Regions from separate parts of the Arthrobacter sp. DMZ02-1R genome, predicted to be linked through region 3. Evidence: riboswitches for the same ligand, from Rfam matches in the RefSeq annotation. Region 3 holds a riboswitch; each other region holds the start of a gene.
The links. Region 3 has a riboswitch for thiamine pyrophosphate ahead of thiC (phosphomethylpyrimidine synthase ThiC). Riboswitches for the same ligand answer to the same signal wherever they lie in the genome.
Positions count from the first base shown of each region.

Region 1: linked by a shared signal. The riboswitch ahead of AC3ANQ_RS01895 (ECF transporter S component) and the one ahead of thiC (phosphomethylpyrimidine synthase ThiC) in region 3 are both predicted to bind thiamine pyrophosphate.
Region 2: linked by a shared signal. The riboswitch ahead of thiO (glycine oxidase ThiO) and the one ahead of thiC (phosphomethylpyrimidine synthase ThiC) in region 3 are both predicted to bind thiamine pyrophosphate.

Region 1 covers NZ_CM173230.1:413,200-418,141, forward strand. The annotation lists gene AC3ANQ_RS01865 (Na+/H+ antiporter subunit D) at 1-111, shown strand, start outside; gene AC3ANQ_RS01870 (Na+/H+ antiporter subunit E) at 108-674, shown strand; gene AC3ANQ_RS01875 (MrpF/PhaF family protein) at 671-949, shown strand; gene mnhG (monovalent cation/H(+) antiporter subunit G) at 939-1,427, shown strand; gene AC3ANQ_RS01885 (DUF4235 domain-containing protein) at 1,424-1,684, opposite strand; gene AC3ANQ_RS01890 (NUDIX hydrolase) at 1,745-2,509, opposite strand; TPP riboswitch at 2,692-2,828, shown strand; gene AC3ANQ_RS01895 (ECF transporter S component) at 2,903-3,532, shown strand; gene AC3ANQ_RS01900 (ABC transporter ATP-binding protein) at 3,532-4,942, shown strand, end outside.
Region 2 covers NZ_CM173230.1:1,403,306-1,408,247, forward strand. The annotation lists gene AC3ANQ_RS06835 (DEAD/DEAH box helicase) at 1-570, opposite strand, end outside; gene AC3ANQ_RS06840 (RNB domain-containing ribonuclease) at 859-2,367, opposite strand; gene thiE (thiamine phosphate synthase) at 2,405-3,094, opposite strand; TPP riboswitch at 3,121-3,240, shown strand; gene thiO (glycine oxidase ThiO) at 3,232-4,569, shown strand; gene thiS (sulfur carrier protein ThiS) at 4,566-4,802, shown strand; gene AC3ANQ_RS06860 (thiazole synthase) at 4,806-4,942, shown strand, end outside.
Region 3 covers NZ_CM173230.1:1,957,449-1,962,390, reverse strand. The annotation lists gene rpsP (30S ribosomal protein S16) at 1-78, opposite strand, end outside; gene AC3ANQ_RS09605 (hypothetical protein) at 274-717, opposite strand; gene AC3ANQ_RS09600 (VOC family protein) at 835-1,707, opposite strand; gene AC3ANQ_RS09595 (amidohydrolase family protein) at 1,786-2,895, opposite strand; TPP riboswitch at 2,990-3,097, shown strand; gene thiC (phosphomethylpyrimidine synthase ThiC) at 3,093-4,922, shown strand; gene AC3ANQ_RS09585 (alpha/beta fold hydrolase) at 4,923-4,942, opposite strand, start outside.

The sequences.
Region 1 (4,942 bases), 1.5 Mb from region 3:
CATGCCCGGATTCCAGGAATCGCCGCGCCAAAGGGCGACACGCCCGCGGGCTCGCCAGCTGGCGGGGCATCACCGGGCGCGCCCGCGGCAGCGCAAGGAGGTGGCAAGTGAGCCGCAGACGGATTTCATTCCTGACCGAGTTGCCCCTGCTGGTCTGGCTGGTGGTGGTCTGGGGCGCTCTCTGGCGGGACTTCAGCCCGGGAAACCTCGTCTTCGGTGCCTTGATTGCGGTGATAGTGGCCAGGGTCTTCTACTTGCCTCCCGTGGAGCTCAGCGGACGCTTCAACGTGCTGCGTGCCATTCCTTTCGTCGTGGTGTTCCTTGGCAAAGTGGTGGCCGCGAGCTTCCAGGTCATGTACTTGGCGATCTTCCGCGGGCCCTCGGTGACCAACGCGGTCGTCGCTGTTCCGTTACGTAGCCATTCCGACCTCATGGTCACCGCCACGGGACACGTGATTTCGCTGATCCCGGGTTCGCTGGTGGTTGAGGTGGACCGTTCTACGTCCACTCTTTACATCCACGGGCTCAATGTCCGCAACGATTCAGACACCGCCAAGCTGCGCCGGGAAGTCCAGGACACCGAGGCCTCTTTGATACGGATCATGGGCACACAGGCGGAAGTGGACGCACTCCAGGCCGAAGGCTGGCCTGCAACGAGGGGAGCCAGTTCATGAAAGACATCGTGCTGATCGTTACTGCGGTGATTCTCAGCCTCGCGGCGGCCGGCGCGATCTACAGGATCGCCGTCGGGCCGTCCCTGTTGGACCGCGTGCTCGCCTCGGACGTTCTCCTGGCCATCCTGGGCGCGGCGCTGGCGATCGACATGGCCGTTAACCGGCACCTCAATAACCTCGTGCTGCTCGTGGCGCTGACGTTGATCGGGTTTATCGGTTCGGTGACCGTGGCCCGCTTCGTGGCCGACCGGAGGGGACAAGCCAATGACTCCTAACGCCACCGGAGTGGATGCCGTGATCGATGCAGTGACCGCGGTGCTTCTGATTGTTGGTGCCCTGATGTCGTTGGGCGCGGCAATCGGCTTGCTGCGCTTCCCGGACCTCATGAGCCGCATGCATGCAGCCACCAAGCCACAAGTGTTGGGGCTGTTCCTGGTCTTGGCGGCCATCGGGCTGCAGCTGCGCGAATGGTGGGTATGGCCGGTCCTGCTGGTCGCGTGGATTTTCCAACTGCTGACAGTGCCGGTGTCCGCACACATGGTGGGCCGTGCAGGCTACAGGACGAAGCACCTCCACCCCGAACTGCTCAGCGCAGACGAACTCGAGGCCGTGGTGTTGCGTGCTGCTGGTGAGCGGGCAGCCGAGAAAGCTCAAGGGGCAGGCCCGGACGCGCCCCCCAGCCGGAACGGTGGGCACCCGGGCAGCATCACAGGGGATAGCCGGCCCAAGGGGAATGGCGGCGCCTCGTCCTAGACGATGTCCGGCGTCTTCGAGAAGCGTGAGATGGCTCGCTGGGTACTGCGGCCGGCTACAACCTGGATGATGGTGCTGACAGCGGCCGAAATCAGGGCGAAGGTCAGCGCTGAGCGCAGGCTGGTTTCCATGTCGTCGTGGCCTTTGGGCGGCTTGTTGCCCGTGGCCTTTTCCCACAATGCGTTGACGAGCTTGCTGCCGACGATTCCTGCGCCGATGCTCACACCGGTGCCGAGCAGTTTGAAGAGCAGGTTCATTCCGGGACTCCTTGCGGGAGGAAACAGGACCATCCCCAGCCTAACCCCACTTCAGGACAGTCACGGCGCAACGGATGGGGGTTGGCGCCTGAGCCGGAAGAACTCCTGCAGTGCTCCGGGCTCCGGCCGCACGGGCACGATGTCACGCTCTTCAGCCAACACGGCCTCCACCGTGCCGAGCGCGAGCAGTTCATCAAGCAGGACCAAAGTGGGCGGCATGAGCTTGAGGGTTCCCGCAGCCTCGGCATCCAGGATTCCGCGGACTGGCATCCACAGTGATGACGACGCCTCCGTCGTCTGGTGCTGCGGCTCGGCCCCAACGGACGGGCAGGCAACGTAGAAATACGTGTCGAAGCGCTTGGGCTGGTCTTCCGGAGTGACCCAGTTGGCCCATGGGCGGAGGGTGGCGGCGTCGAGCTTCAGCCCGGCCTCTTCGAACACCTCACGTTGCGCGGCCGCCAGCACCCGGCCGGCATTGTGCCGAGCCGATGCAGGCTCGACGGCGATGCTGCTCCGGTGCCACGCGGCGGCATGCTGCTCAACGACGTCGTCCGTGAAGTTCCAGCCGGTGCTGTCCGCGTGATCCACCCGGCCCCCGGGGAAGACCACCATGCCCGCGGCGAAATCCATCGTGGACACCCGGTGCTGGACGAACACTTCCAGATCGCTCACGGCACCTTCGGAAATCGCCGCGCCGCCGGCACCTTCAGAACGGGCCGAACCTCCAGGGCTCGCGGGAATGGGAGCATCGCGGACCAGGATCACGCTTGCGGCGAGCCTCGGTTCGGTCACCATGGTGCTGTTCGCTTCGCCTTTGCCTGTCAAGACCGCTCCTTTGCCCTGCTTGCTGCGTCGGATTCTGCTGGATCATTCTCCCAGCTTCGGTGGCCGCCCGTGCCATTTCGGGCCTGCTCGCGCCCGCCCAGCGAGTGATCCAGCAGAATCCGTCGCTTTCCGCTCGGCAACCCCGCCAAGGTGTAAACTGAACCACGCCCAAAAGGGTGGATTGATAACGACAGGGGAGCGCCGCCGTCGGGCTCGCAGCAATGCGGCACGGAGGAGGGGCGCTGAGAGTGCGGACAGCCGCAGACCCTCGAACCTGATCCGGCTAGTACCGGCGCAAGGGAGTCGAGTTCTCATAGTGTCCGGAACCGGCGGCGGAAGCCGCTCGCAGGCAAACCGGAAACACTTTCCCCTCCTGTTCCTCAGGAGGACAAAATGACTGGTATTTCTGCAAAGCCGGGCCTCACCAAGCCCGGTTACAACTGGCGCGTCGTGGACATCGTCGTGGCGGCACTGATCTCGATTGCCGGCGGCGTGATCTTCTGGGCATGGGACCAGATGGCTCTCGTTGTCACGCCCGCGACCGCCGGCTACCCGCCGCTGGGCGGCCTGATCGCCGGCGGTTGGATGATTCCGGCAGTGCTGGGCATGCTCATTGTCCGCAAGCCCGGTGCGGCAATTTTCTGCGAAATAGTGGCCGCCACCAGCGAGCTCATCATGGGTAACCAGTACGGCACCACGGTCCTGATCTCGGGACTGCTCCAGGGCCTGGGCGCGGAACTCGTTTTCCTGGCGTTCATGTACAAGAAGTTCAACCTGCCGGTATCCCTGCTGGCCGGAGCCGGTGCGGGCTTGTTCTGCGGACTGAACGATTCCTTCCTGCCGTGGGGCTGGAACATCGAGTACGAAGCCGTTGCTAAGCTCGCGTACATCGCGTTCTGCACGATTTCCGGGGCCGTCATCGCCGGTGCCCTGTCCTGGATCGCGACCCGCGGCCTCGCCAAGACCGGTGTGTTGAGTGCGTTCGCGTCCCGCAAGGCCGCCTCGGAGCCCGTCTTTTCCTGATGCCCAGTCCTGATTCCGGCACTCCTGCTGTGGTGCGACCCGCCGCCATTTCCGCGCAAGGCTGGGGCTGGCGGCACGCGGGCCGCACCACGCAGGCCATCCACGCCCTGGACCTGGACATCCGTCCGGGCGAGCGGGTGCTGCTGCTTGGCCCCTCGGGCGCAGGCAAGTCGACGCTCCTGCATGCTCTCGCGGGAGTGCTGGGCGAAGAAGGCGACGACGCCGACGAGACCGGCTCGTTGCTGGTGGACGGCGTCTCGCCGAGGGCACAGCGGGGACGTGCCGGACTCATGCAACAGGACCCTGAAACCCAGGTGGTGCTTTCCCGGCTGGGTGACGACGTCGCCTTCGGTGCCGAGAATCTTTGCGTGCCGGGGGAAGAGATCTGGAAGCGGGTCCATGAAGCGCTCGACGACGTCGGGCTGCGGAATAGTGCCAGCGGCAGCTTTGCGTTGGACCACCCGACGTCGGCCCTCTCCGGTGGGCAGAAACAGCGCCTCGCGCTGGCTGGCATCCTGGCGATGCGGCCGGGCTTGATCCTCCTCGACGAGCCGACCGCCAACTTGGACCCTGCCGGCGTGCTGGAGGTCCGCGATGCCGTAGGCCGTTGCCTGGACAAGACCGGCGCCACCCTGGTGGTGGTGGAGCATCGGGTCTCCGTCTGGAAAGACCTGGTGGACCGGATCGTGGTCCTTCAGCCGGGTAGCGGCTCTTCCGAGGAAGGCTCGACGCCGGCGGTGCTCCTGGACGGCGATCCGGACACGGTTCTGGCGCAAGCAAGGGACATGCTCACTACGGCGGGCGTCTGGGTTCCCGGTTATGTGCCGGCCACCCGGCCACGTTCCAGAACAGCAGGCGGCTCCGGCGCGGCGGGCGGTGGAGAGTTGCTGCTCGCCACCCGGGAGCTTGCAGTGTCACGTGAACGGGCACGCCGCCGCGGGTTCACAACCATCCCGCCTCAACCTGTGCAGACCGGGCTCGACGCCCAGGTGCTCGCCGGCCAGGCGCTGACCATCACGGGCCCGAATGGTGCCGGAAAATCTACCTTCGCCTTGACCCTCGCCGGGCTGCTGGCGCCCGTGGCCGGCACGGTGACTGCCGCCGTCGGGCTCAGCGACGGCGCTGGCGCCGATCCTTTCAAGTGGAAGGCCCAGCAACTGATCTCGCGGATCGGGACCGTGTTCCAGGAACCAGAACACCAGTTCGTCACCGGCCGGGTGCTCGACGAGTTGATGTTCGGACCCAAGCACCTTGGACACGGCGAGGAGCGCGTGGACGAGTTGCTGGAACGGCTGAGGCTGGGGCACTTGGTGGACGCCAATCCGTACACGCTCTCCGGCGGGGAAAAGCGCCGGCTGTCCGTGGCCACCGTGCTTGCCGCGCACCCGCGGGTCCTGGTGCTGGACGAAC
Region 2 (4,942 bases), 550 kb from region 3:
CATGCGAACGTTCTTGAGGTTCAGGTGCTTCTGCTTGTAGAGGTCGATCAAACGGCCGGGCGTGCCGACGACAACCTCGACGCCCTTCTGCAAGGCCTCGATCTGGGGCTCGTAAGCGCGGCCGCCGTAGATCGTGGCGATGCGCGCGTTGCGCTTCCGGGATGCCGTCTGGAGGTCATTGGCCACCTGAACAGCGAGTTCGCGGGTAGGAACAATCACGAGGGCCTGGGGTGCACCGGGGACAGCGAGCTTGTCGTGGCCGGCGTCGTCCGGTCCGACAACGCGCTGCAGCGCCGGAATACCGAAGCCGAGGGTCTTTCCGGTACCCGTCTTGGCCTGGCCGATGATGTCGTGACCGCCCAGGGCTACCGGGAGGGTCATGGCCTGGATGGGGAAGGGGTGGGTGATTCCGGCGTCGGCGAGGGATTCAACGATGTCGGCGCGGACGTTGTAATCGGCGAAGGACTTTTCTGCGATCTCGTGGGGTGTTTCATCCGAGGAAATGGTCTCCTCGGGTTCGATCGTTTCGGTTCCGTCTGTCAGAACTTCATGGGTGTGCAATTCACTCACAGTGGAGTTTTCCTTATTCATTTGGGCTGCGCTGCGTGCTCAACGGTTGTGGCAGGGCCGTTCCGGAGCACGGATGGGCGCAAGCAAATCCAGTGGAAGCCGATCGCGGGCTATCTAAATACTGGCACTGGGGACCAGCTGGTGTATCTCAAGATCGCGTAGGGGCGGGCTTGTTGATGTCAAAAAATTAACTGAATCAACGACCGGGCATCCATTACTACTCACACAGTCTAGCGTCTGGGGGCAATAAACCCCGGATCACGGCCCCGGGCGTGCGAGCGGACTCCGCTACGCGATCAGTTCGAAGGTGATTTGGCGGGTGGCGATGTCCGCGTCAAGCAATTTCACGCGGACCTTCGTGCCGGACTCCATTTCGCCGTCGCAACGAGCGGTGACCGCGGGCTCGGCGATCTGGACGATGCCGTACGGACCGTGCGGGGCTCCGTTCCCATTCCCGTTGTTGCCGTTGGTGCTGTTCCCGTTGCCGTTGCCGTTGTTCTTGGCGGGTTTCGACCCGGAGATGACGACGGCGTCGAACTCCTGGCCGATATGGTTCACCAGGAGCGCTGCCTCCACAGTGTCCAAGGCCAGGCGCTCAAGCTTGCCGGCAAGCTGATCGGATGACGCCATGATGGCAGGCAAGCTCGGCAGGGCGTCCCGTGCCCACGCGGGAATTGCTGTCCCGTTACTCAGGGCTTCGCAGATGACCAAGACGAAGCGATCGATCAGCCGCCGCAACGGAGCGGTCGCGTGGGCATACGGGGCTCCGATCGCGGACTGCATCACGCTGTCTGGTACCGCGCCGTCGAAAGGTGTGTAGCCGGCGCCGCGGAAGAGCATCCCTGCCGAATGGAGGATAGCCAGCTGCCGGGGGTCCCTGGCATCGAGGGTGCGCAGGTACTCGCCGTAGCTGATCCCGTCGCGCCAAGGCTTGCCGAGGGCGCCCGCCTGCCGTTTGAAATGGAGCAACGAGCGTTCATCGGGGGCGGGCATGGTACGCAAGATGCCCACTTTTCCGTCGAGCATCAGCCGGGCTGCGGCCATCCCGGTCATAAGCGAAATCTGGGCGTTCCAGTCTTCCACCGGCAACGGGGGAGCAGCAACGATCCTGTACCCCTCGCCGTCGGGCAGCTGGATGATTTCCTGCTCCGGCATGTTCAGGCTGGCTCCGCCTCGGCGGCGTTCGAGTTCCACCCGCTTGAGCCCGACCTCCTTGAGGAGTTGCAGGACCGGATCAGCTGTTCCGGAATCGATCTCCGCTTGGACGCCCTTGTAGTTGAGCTTGGCGCGGCTGCGAACCCTGGCCCGACGCACGGAGACCGTGCGGAACTCCGCCTCGGCGTCGAGTTCGAAGTCCCACACGAAGGCGCCGCACGTCTGACCAGCCAGCAGGCTTCCGGCACGCTCGCTGATGATCTCGGGGTGCAGCGGGATGCGCCCGTCCGGGGCATAGTACGTTTGCCCGCGGTGGCGGGTCTCGCCGTCGAGCGCGCCTCCCGGAGTGACGAAGGAGGGTACGTCGGAGATCGCGTAGAGAACCCTGTAACCATCGTCCGATCGCTCCATGAAAAGGGCTTGATCGAGATCCGTGGAAGATGCCGGGTCGATCGTGATGAACGGAATCTCCGTGAGGTCCTGCGCTGGCAGCGTGTGACCGGAAACCGCAGTTTCGGCATCGCGCAGCGCTTCGGTGGGATAGCCGGCAGGCAGCTCAAGCTCAGTTCGAAGCGCCGCCAGCGCCTCTGCGAGCGTGTTCGACGTTTCAGTGAGATTCGGTGCTATCCGCTGATATGACACGAAAGTCAGGGTAACGCCAAAATCTCCCGGAGTCTTGCTAAGCCGCCGCAGCGTCCAGGGCGGCAAGGAGCGCTTGGGCTGCGGCCGTCGGATCCTCTGCCTCAGTGATGGCCCGGACCACCACGATGCGGCTGGCGCCGGCTTGCACCACTTCCTCAACGTTGCTGAGGTCGACGCCGCCGATTGCGAACCAAGGGAGCACAACGCCGCCCACTGTCTCTGCGTCTGCCTTCTTCATGGCCTCGGCAGCGTACTTCACGAGATCGAGCCCGACGGCGGAACGCCCGGGCTTGGTGGGGGTTGCCCACACCGGTCCGACGCAGAAATAGTCCAGGCCGCTGCGGCCAGGCGATGCGGCAATGGCAGCGTCAATCTGTTCGGGCGTGTGCGTCGAGAGGCCGATTATGGTGGGGTCGTGGAGCAGTTTCCGGGCCGAGCGCAGCGGGATGTCCTTCTGGCCGATATGGAACACCGGAGCGCCGGAGAGGGACGCGATATCTGCGCGGTCGTTGACGGCCCAGAGACGGCCGTGACGGTGCGCCACGGAATGCAGAACTTCCAGGAGCTCCAGTTCCTCGGCCGCTTCAATGGTCTTGTCCCGCAGCTGGATGATATCCACGCCGCCCTCGAATGCGGCATCGACAAATTGCTCAAAGTCGCCCTGTTGCTTGCGGGCGTCGGTGCAGAGGTACAGGCGGGCGGTGGTGTGGACATCGTGCTGGGTCATGGAAACAGAGTAGTTCCTCTAAACTGGGCTGGTACCGCGGGAGCCGCGGCGGCAGTCACAATCGCCGCGCGGCTGAGAGGGCTTCAGCGCCGACCGCTTGACCTGATCCGGCTAGTACCGGCGTAGGGAAGGACTCCATGGACGAAGTGAAGACTCAGCACGAACCCCTGCACGCCGATGTGGCGGTGATCGGGGGCGGTGTCATCGGCCTCGGTATCGCGTGGGAGGCCCGCAGGTCCGGCCGCTCGGTGGTCCTCATCGACCCCGCACCGGCCAGCGGCGCTACGTTTGCGGCAGCGGGCATGCTGGCGCCCGTCAGCGAACTGCACTACCAGGAAGAAGACCTCCTGGAACTCATGCTCGAATCGTCGGCCTTGTGGCCAGACTTCGAACGTCACTTGTCCGCCTTAAGTACCGGACGCAGTACGGGATACCGCACGACGCCGACCATCGCCGTCGGCGCGGACGCTGCGGACCGCCGGGCGCTCGCCGACCTCCGGGACGTCCAGCTGGCCTACGGTTTGGTGGTGGAATCTGTGCCGCTGCGCGAGGCACGCGAACGTGAGCCGCTGTTGAGCCCGCAGATTTCCTGTGCCTTCCACATTCCGGGCGACCACCAAGTGGATCCGCGAAAACTTGCGGCCGCGATTATTGGCGCACTGGGAGACCACCAACCCGGTGACTCCAGTTGGGTTGAGGGGGCCGAGGAGGGCTTTGCGGTCCGCAACAAGGCGGTGAGCCTTCTGTGGGAGGACGGGCGCGTCGTCGGGGCTGAGCTCGAGTCAGGCACACGGGTGCTCGCCAAGGAAACAGTGGTTGCCAACGGGCTGCACGCTGCCCAGTTGAACGGGCTGCCGGATGGCTTGTCCCTCCCGCTACGCCCCGTGTACGGAGACATACTGCGGCTGCGCGTTCCGGAACACCTTCGGCCCATGGTCACCGCAACGGTCCGCGGGGTGGTGCGGGGGGTGCCGGTCTACATCGTCCCCCGGGAGGACGGGACCGTGGTGATCGGCGCAACGCAACGCGAGGACGGCTTGTCGGCTTCGGGTGGATCCCCGAACCCGGTGTCGGCCGGTGGGGTATACCAATTGCTCCGCGACGCGCAGGTGCTGGTACCGGCCGTAGCCGAATTGGAACTCCTGGAAGCCACTGCCCGTGCCCGTCCGGGGACACCGGACAACGCACCCCTGCTGGGGAGGGTGGCAACAGATGCCGGCCCCGAAGGGACTGAAGGCGCAGTGCACGGCCTCACAGTACCCGGCCTCATCGTGGCCAGCGGCTTTTTCCGGCACGGAGTGCTCCTGACCCCGGCAGCCGCGAAAATCTGCGTCGGACTCATGGATGGCAGTGACGATCCGCGCTGGAACAAGTTCCGCCCGGACCGCTTCTCCAAACCACTCGCAAAGGCAGGTGTCGCGACAAACGGCTCGCAGCCTGCCACCTTAATTCCTCTTCCGAAGGACCACGCATGAACATCAAATTGAACGGCGCCGACCACACGCTGAGCGACGACGCCTCCGTGACCACGCTCGTCACCCACATCACTGGACGGGCCTTGGATGCCAAGGGCCAGGCGGCCGACGGACGGAAGATTGGCGTCGCCGTCGCGCGCAATTCCGAAGTGGTGCCACGCAGCCAATGGGCTGCAACCGCGCTCGCAGAAGGCGACGAACTCGAAATCGTTACCGCAGTACAGGGAGGTTGAACCATGACCACAGCAAGCACCCAAACAGCAAGCACCCAAACCGACGCCTTGGTGATCGACGGCGTTGAGTTCAGCTCGCGCCTCATCATGGGCACCGGCGGGGCGCCGAGCCTGGACGGTCTGGGGGCAGCCCTGCTGGC
Region 3 (4,942 bases):
GCGGGAGTCCATGACGACGATGCGGTAGTACGGTGCGCGCATCTTACCGAAGCGCTTAAGGCGAATCTTTACGGCCACTTTTGTGGTCACTCCTGTTTCTGAAACGGGGTTGAGCCCGTCGTTCTGCACCCGTGGGGCGGGCCATACTTGAGGGTTCGAAGGACAAGATGCACACACGGAGAGAGGGGCCGCGCGGATCGAGTACCTGTCCATTGTGCCAGATGGCCGACGGTATTTCGAACTACGTGCCCGTGTGGCGGGTTTCCTGCGGAATTAATGCTCGGCTGACCAGACGTAAAGGCCAGCGCGCTCGGCATTTTCGACGTCGCTGGCAAGTGCCGCCAACTGCTGGACATAAAGGCGGGACTGCTGGGCATCGAAGGGCATATCCTCTTGGGCTGCCCAGCGCTCGGCGACGTCGTCCAGGACGCTGCCTTCACCCTCAGTCTCGTAGCTGAGAAGTTCGGACAACGCACGCACCATGGCTTCGGGAACACCGAGCAGCGCGTCACTGGTCACATCCACCAGGGCCAACTCGTAGTCAGCGCCGGCGGCGTGCACGGCAGTGCCGGCCAGGTCGCCCAGCTGTTCGACTTCGAAATCGCTGATTCCCGGGATCCGTACCGCGGCCCCGGAAACGTCGCTGCCCTTCTCCAGGGCAGCGGCCCTCTTGAGTGCTTCATCGTGGGTGGCAACAAAGATTTCAGCAAAGCCCATGGAAACTACCCTCATTCATTCGTGCCGACGGAGCTGCGGCGTGGCCGAAAAGATGCGCCACGCCGTCGAGCCCAAGTCTAACGGCAGAGCGGAGCGAGGTTGGGGAGCAGTTGGACGCTAGCGGACGGCGACGCGCAGCCGGTTCCGCCACGGGTCCTCGAAGCGCAACTCCAGCCCGGTGTGGTGGGACGCAATACCGGCAACCTTGAGGCGGTCGGCGAGCGCGCCGACGTCGTCCCCTGACGGCACTTCGATCACAACCTCGCCCAGACCCAGCGTGTCCTTACGGGGGCCCGCGCCACGGCTGTTCCAGACATTCATCGCCATGTGGTGGTGGTAGCCGCCTGCGGAGACGAACAACGCTTGCCCGTGCCAACCGGCGGTCTTCTCGAAGCCCAAGGTATCAACGTAGAAATCGTGGGCGGTCTGCACGTCGCCTACTTGGAGGTGGACGTGCCCGACGCCGGCGCCCGCCTCGTGCTGGCCGATCACCGCTGCTTCGCTAAGGTACTGCTGGAGGTAGCGCTGCGGCGGGAGGGGCAGGCTGTCCATGACAACCGAACTGCCATTCCATTCCCAGCCTTCGCGGGGCTTGTCATAGTAGAGCTCGATGCCGTTGCCCTCGGGATCGGTGAAGTAGAAGGCCTCACTTACCAGGTGGTCGGCACTGCCGACGAATGCGTGGGGCTCGTACTGCGCGGCGGAGGCAACGGTGGCGGCGAGCGAGGACTGGTCCTCGAAGAGCAAAGCTGTGTGGAAGAGTCCAGCTTCTCGGCGGCCCGGGATCTGGAGTCCGGAGGCCGGGGCCAAGTGCACCAGCGGCTTGCCGAGCCTGCCGAAGTAGAGTCCGCCGTCCTGTTCGGCGACGACGTCCAGCCCGAGGGCCCGCTGGTAGTAGTCGCTCATGAGCTTCATGTCCCCCACCTTGAGCATCACCGTACCCATGGTGAGTTCGGCAGGAAGGAGATCCTGGCTGGATGTGATGGTCATGTGAAACTCCCGGCTTTTTGTGGCGCCGCCCTTCGGCAACCTCTATCTATCTAAATTACTTGAAGCTTCAATTTATTCCTAATGCTTGCCGCTTCCTGAAATTTGCCCCCTGAGTACGATGGCGGTCGGTTCCAGAACGAGGTCCAGGAAGGCCCGGGGATCCTTCTCGTACAGCACGACGTCGGCACTGGCGCCTTCGCTGACGCCATCCACGCCGAGCCATTCCCGGGCGGACCAGCAGGCAGCATCGAGCGCAGCCCACGCCGGCAATCCGGCCTGGTGAAGCTCCAGGATTTCCTCTCCGATGCGGCCATGCTTGATGACGCTGCCGGCGTCGGTCCCGGCATACACCCGCACCCCGGCGTCGAACGCCTCGCGGATCCGCTCATGCCGGCGCTCCCAGAGCCTGGTCATGTGGGCGGCGTAGCGCGGGAACTTCGATTCCGCCTGCCTGGCGATGTCCGGGAAGGTGGCAATGTTGATGAGCGTCGGGACGATCGGCACTCCCTGATCAAGCAGGCGTGGAATGTGGTGCGGCAACAAGCCGGTGGCGTGCTCGATGCAGTCGATGCCGGCGTCGAGCATGTCGTCAATGGTTTCTTCGGCGAAGCAGTGAGCCGTCACGCGGGCTCCCTCGTCGTGTGCGGCTGCGACAGCGTCCTTGACGGTGGCGGCCGGAAAGGACGGACCCAAGTCCCCGGTGGACCGGTCGATCCAATCTCCTACGATCTTGACCCACCCGTCGCCGGACCGGGCCTGCTTGCGCACCGCTTCCACCAGATCCTCGGGCTCAACTTCCTCGGCCAGCCCACGGATATACCGCCGCTGCCTGGCGATGTGCCGGCCCGCGCGGATGATCCTCGGCATATCCGGCTGGTTCTGAAGCCAGCGTGTATCGCTTGCGGAGCCGGCGTCGCGGATCAAAAGCGTTCCGGCGTTCCGGTCAGCCGTTGCCTGAAGGCGCGCGGTCTCCTCGTCCACCGCCCCGCCCTTGCCCTCACCGATACTGCCCAAACCGATATGGCAGTGGGCGTCCACCAGGCCGGGCAGCACCCATCCGTCCAAGACGGCGTCCGGCTTGGCAGGGGGTCGGACAAAGGTCAGCCGGCCGTCGACGGACCAGAGCCCGCGCCGTTCATCCTTCGGCCCCGTGAGGATGGTGCCGCTGAACTCGATGATTTCTGGCATGCCTCCACCTTAAGCTCCGGCGGCGATCGCCTGCTCGGTCACATCTGTCCTCGGTCACATCTGTCCTGGGTACCAATGGCTGTGGTAGCTTCGTCTACGACCACACGGGGGCCCTCGCAAGGGCTGAGATCGGGCTGACGCAGCCTGCGACCGTTGAACCTGTCCGGGTAATGCCGGCGAAGGAAGTGAGTGATCCTTTGAGCACCAAAGAAACACAGCTGAGCCCTATCCAAAACGGATCGGCGCAGGAAGTGACCCAGTCCCTCAAGTCGCATTCCCTCGCGTTCCTGGAGGATGCCGAGACTGGAATCCGGGTTCCGGTGACGGAAATCGCCCTGGAACCATCCCCGAACGGCGAGGCCAACGCGCCCTTCCAGGTGTACCGCACCGCAGGGCCCGGGAGCGATCCGGTGGTTGGCCTTGAGCCATTCCGGAGCGAGTGGATCGAAGCCCGCGGCGATACCGAGGTCTACGGCGGCCGTGAACGGAACCTGCTCGACGACGGCAAGTCGGCCGTGCGCCGCGGCGCCGCCTCCGCGGAGTGGAAGGGCGCACAGCCGGTGCCTCGCCGCGCCCTCGAAGGCAAGACGGTCACTCAGATGCACTATGCCAAGCAGGGCATCGTGACGCCCGAGATGCAGTTCGTGGCGCTTCGCGAGAACTGCGATGTTGAACTGGTCCGCAGCGAAGTCGCCGCCGGCCGGGCCATCATTCCCAACAACATCAACCACCCCGAATCCGAACCGATGATCATCGGCAAGGCCTTCCTCGTGAAGATCAACGCCAACATCGGCAACTCGGCCGTCACCAGTTCCATCGCCGAAGAAGTGGACAAGCTGCAGTGGGCCACGCAGTGGGGCGCAGACACGGTCATGGACCTGTCCACCGGCGACGACATCCACACCACCCGCGAATGGATCATCCGCAACTCCCCCGTGCCGATCGGCACCGTGCCGATCTACCAGGCCTTGGAGAAGGTCAACGGCGAAGCCAACAAGCTCACTTGGGAGATCTTCCGCGACACCGTCATTGAACAATGCGAGCAGGGCGTGGACTACATGACCATCCACGCCGGCGTACTGCTGCGCTACGTTCCGCTGACCGCCAACCGAGTGACCGGCATCGTTTCCCGCGGCGGCTCCATCATGGCGGGCTGGTGCCTGGCCCACCACGAGGAAAACTTCCTCTACACCCACTTCGACGAACTCTGCGAAATCTTCGCGAAGTACGACGTCGCGTTCTCCCTCGGCGATGGGCTGCGCCCTGGAGCGACGGCGGACGCGAACGACGCCGCGCAGTTCGCCGAGCTGGACACCTTGGCCGAGCTGACTATGCGGGCCTGGGAGTTTGACGTACAGGTCATGGTCGAGGGGCCGGGCCACATTCCGTTCCACTTGGTGCGGGAAAACGTGGAACGCCAGCAGGAACTGTGCAAGGGCGCCCCCTTCTACACCTTGGGCCCCCTGGTCACCGACGTGGCCCCGGGCTACGACCACATCACCTCGGCGATCGGCGCCACGGAGATTGCCCGCTACGGAACAGCGATGCTTTGCTACGTCACGCCGAAGGAGCACTTGGGCCTGCCAAACAAGGACGACGTCAAAACTGGTGTGATCACGTACAAGATCGCCGCCCATGCTGCCGACCTCGCCAAGGGCCACCCAGGCGCACACGAACGCGACGACGCCCTGTCCAAGGCCCGCTTTGAGTTCCGCTGGCGCGACCAGTTCGCGCTCTCCCTGGACCCCGTGACGGCAGAGTCATTCCATGACGAGACGCTCCCGGCCGAACCAGCCAAGACGGCGCACTTCTGTTCCATGTGCGGGCCGAAATTCTGCTCCATGCGCATCAGCCAGGACATCCGCGATGAATACGGTTCAGCGGATTCCCAAGCAGCCATCGCGGAAATGTACAGCGGCATGCGCGAAAAGAGCGAGGAGTTCCTGGCATCCGGAGGCAAGGTCTACTTGCCCGAGCTCGAGGTTCCCGCGGGACAACCGGGAGCGAAGTCAGGAAGCCTGAACTAATCAGGAAGCTTGGACTGATC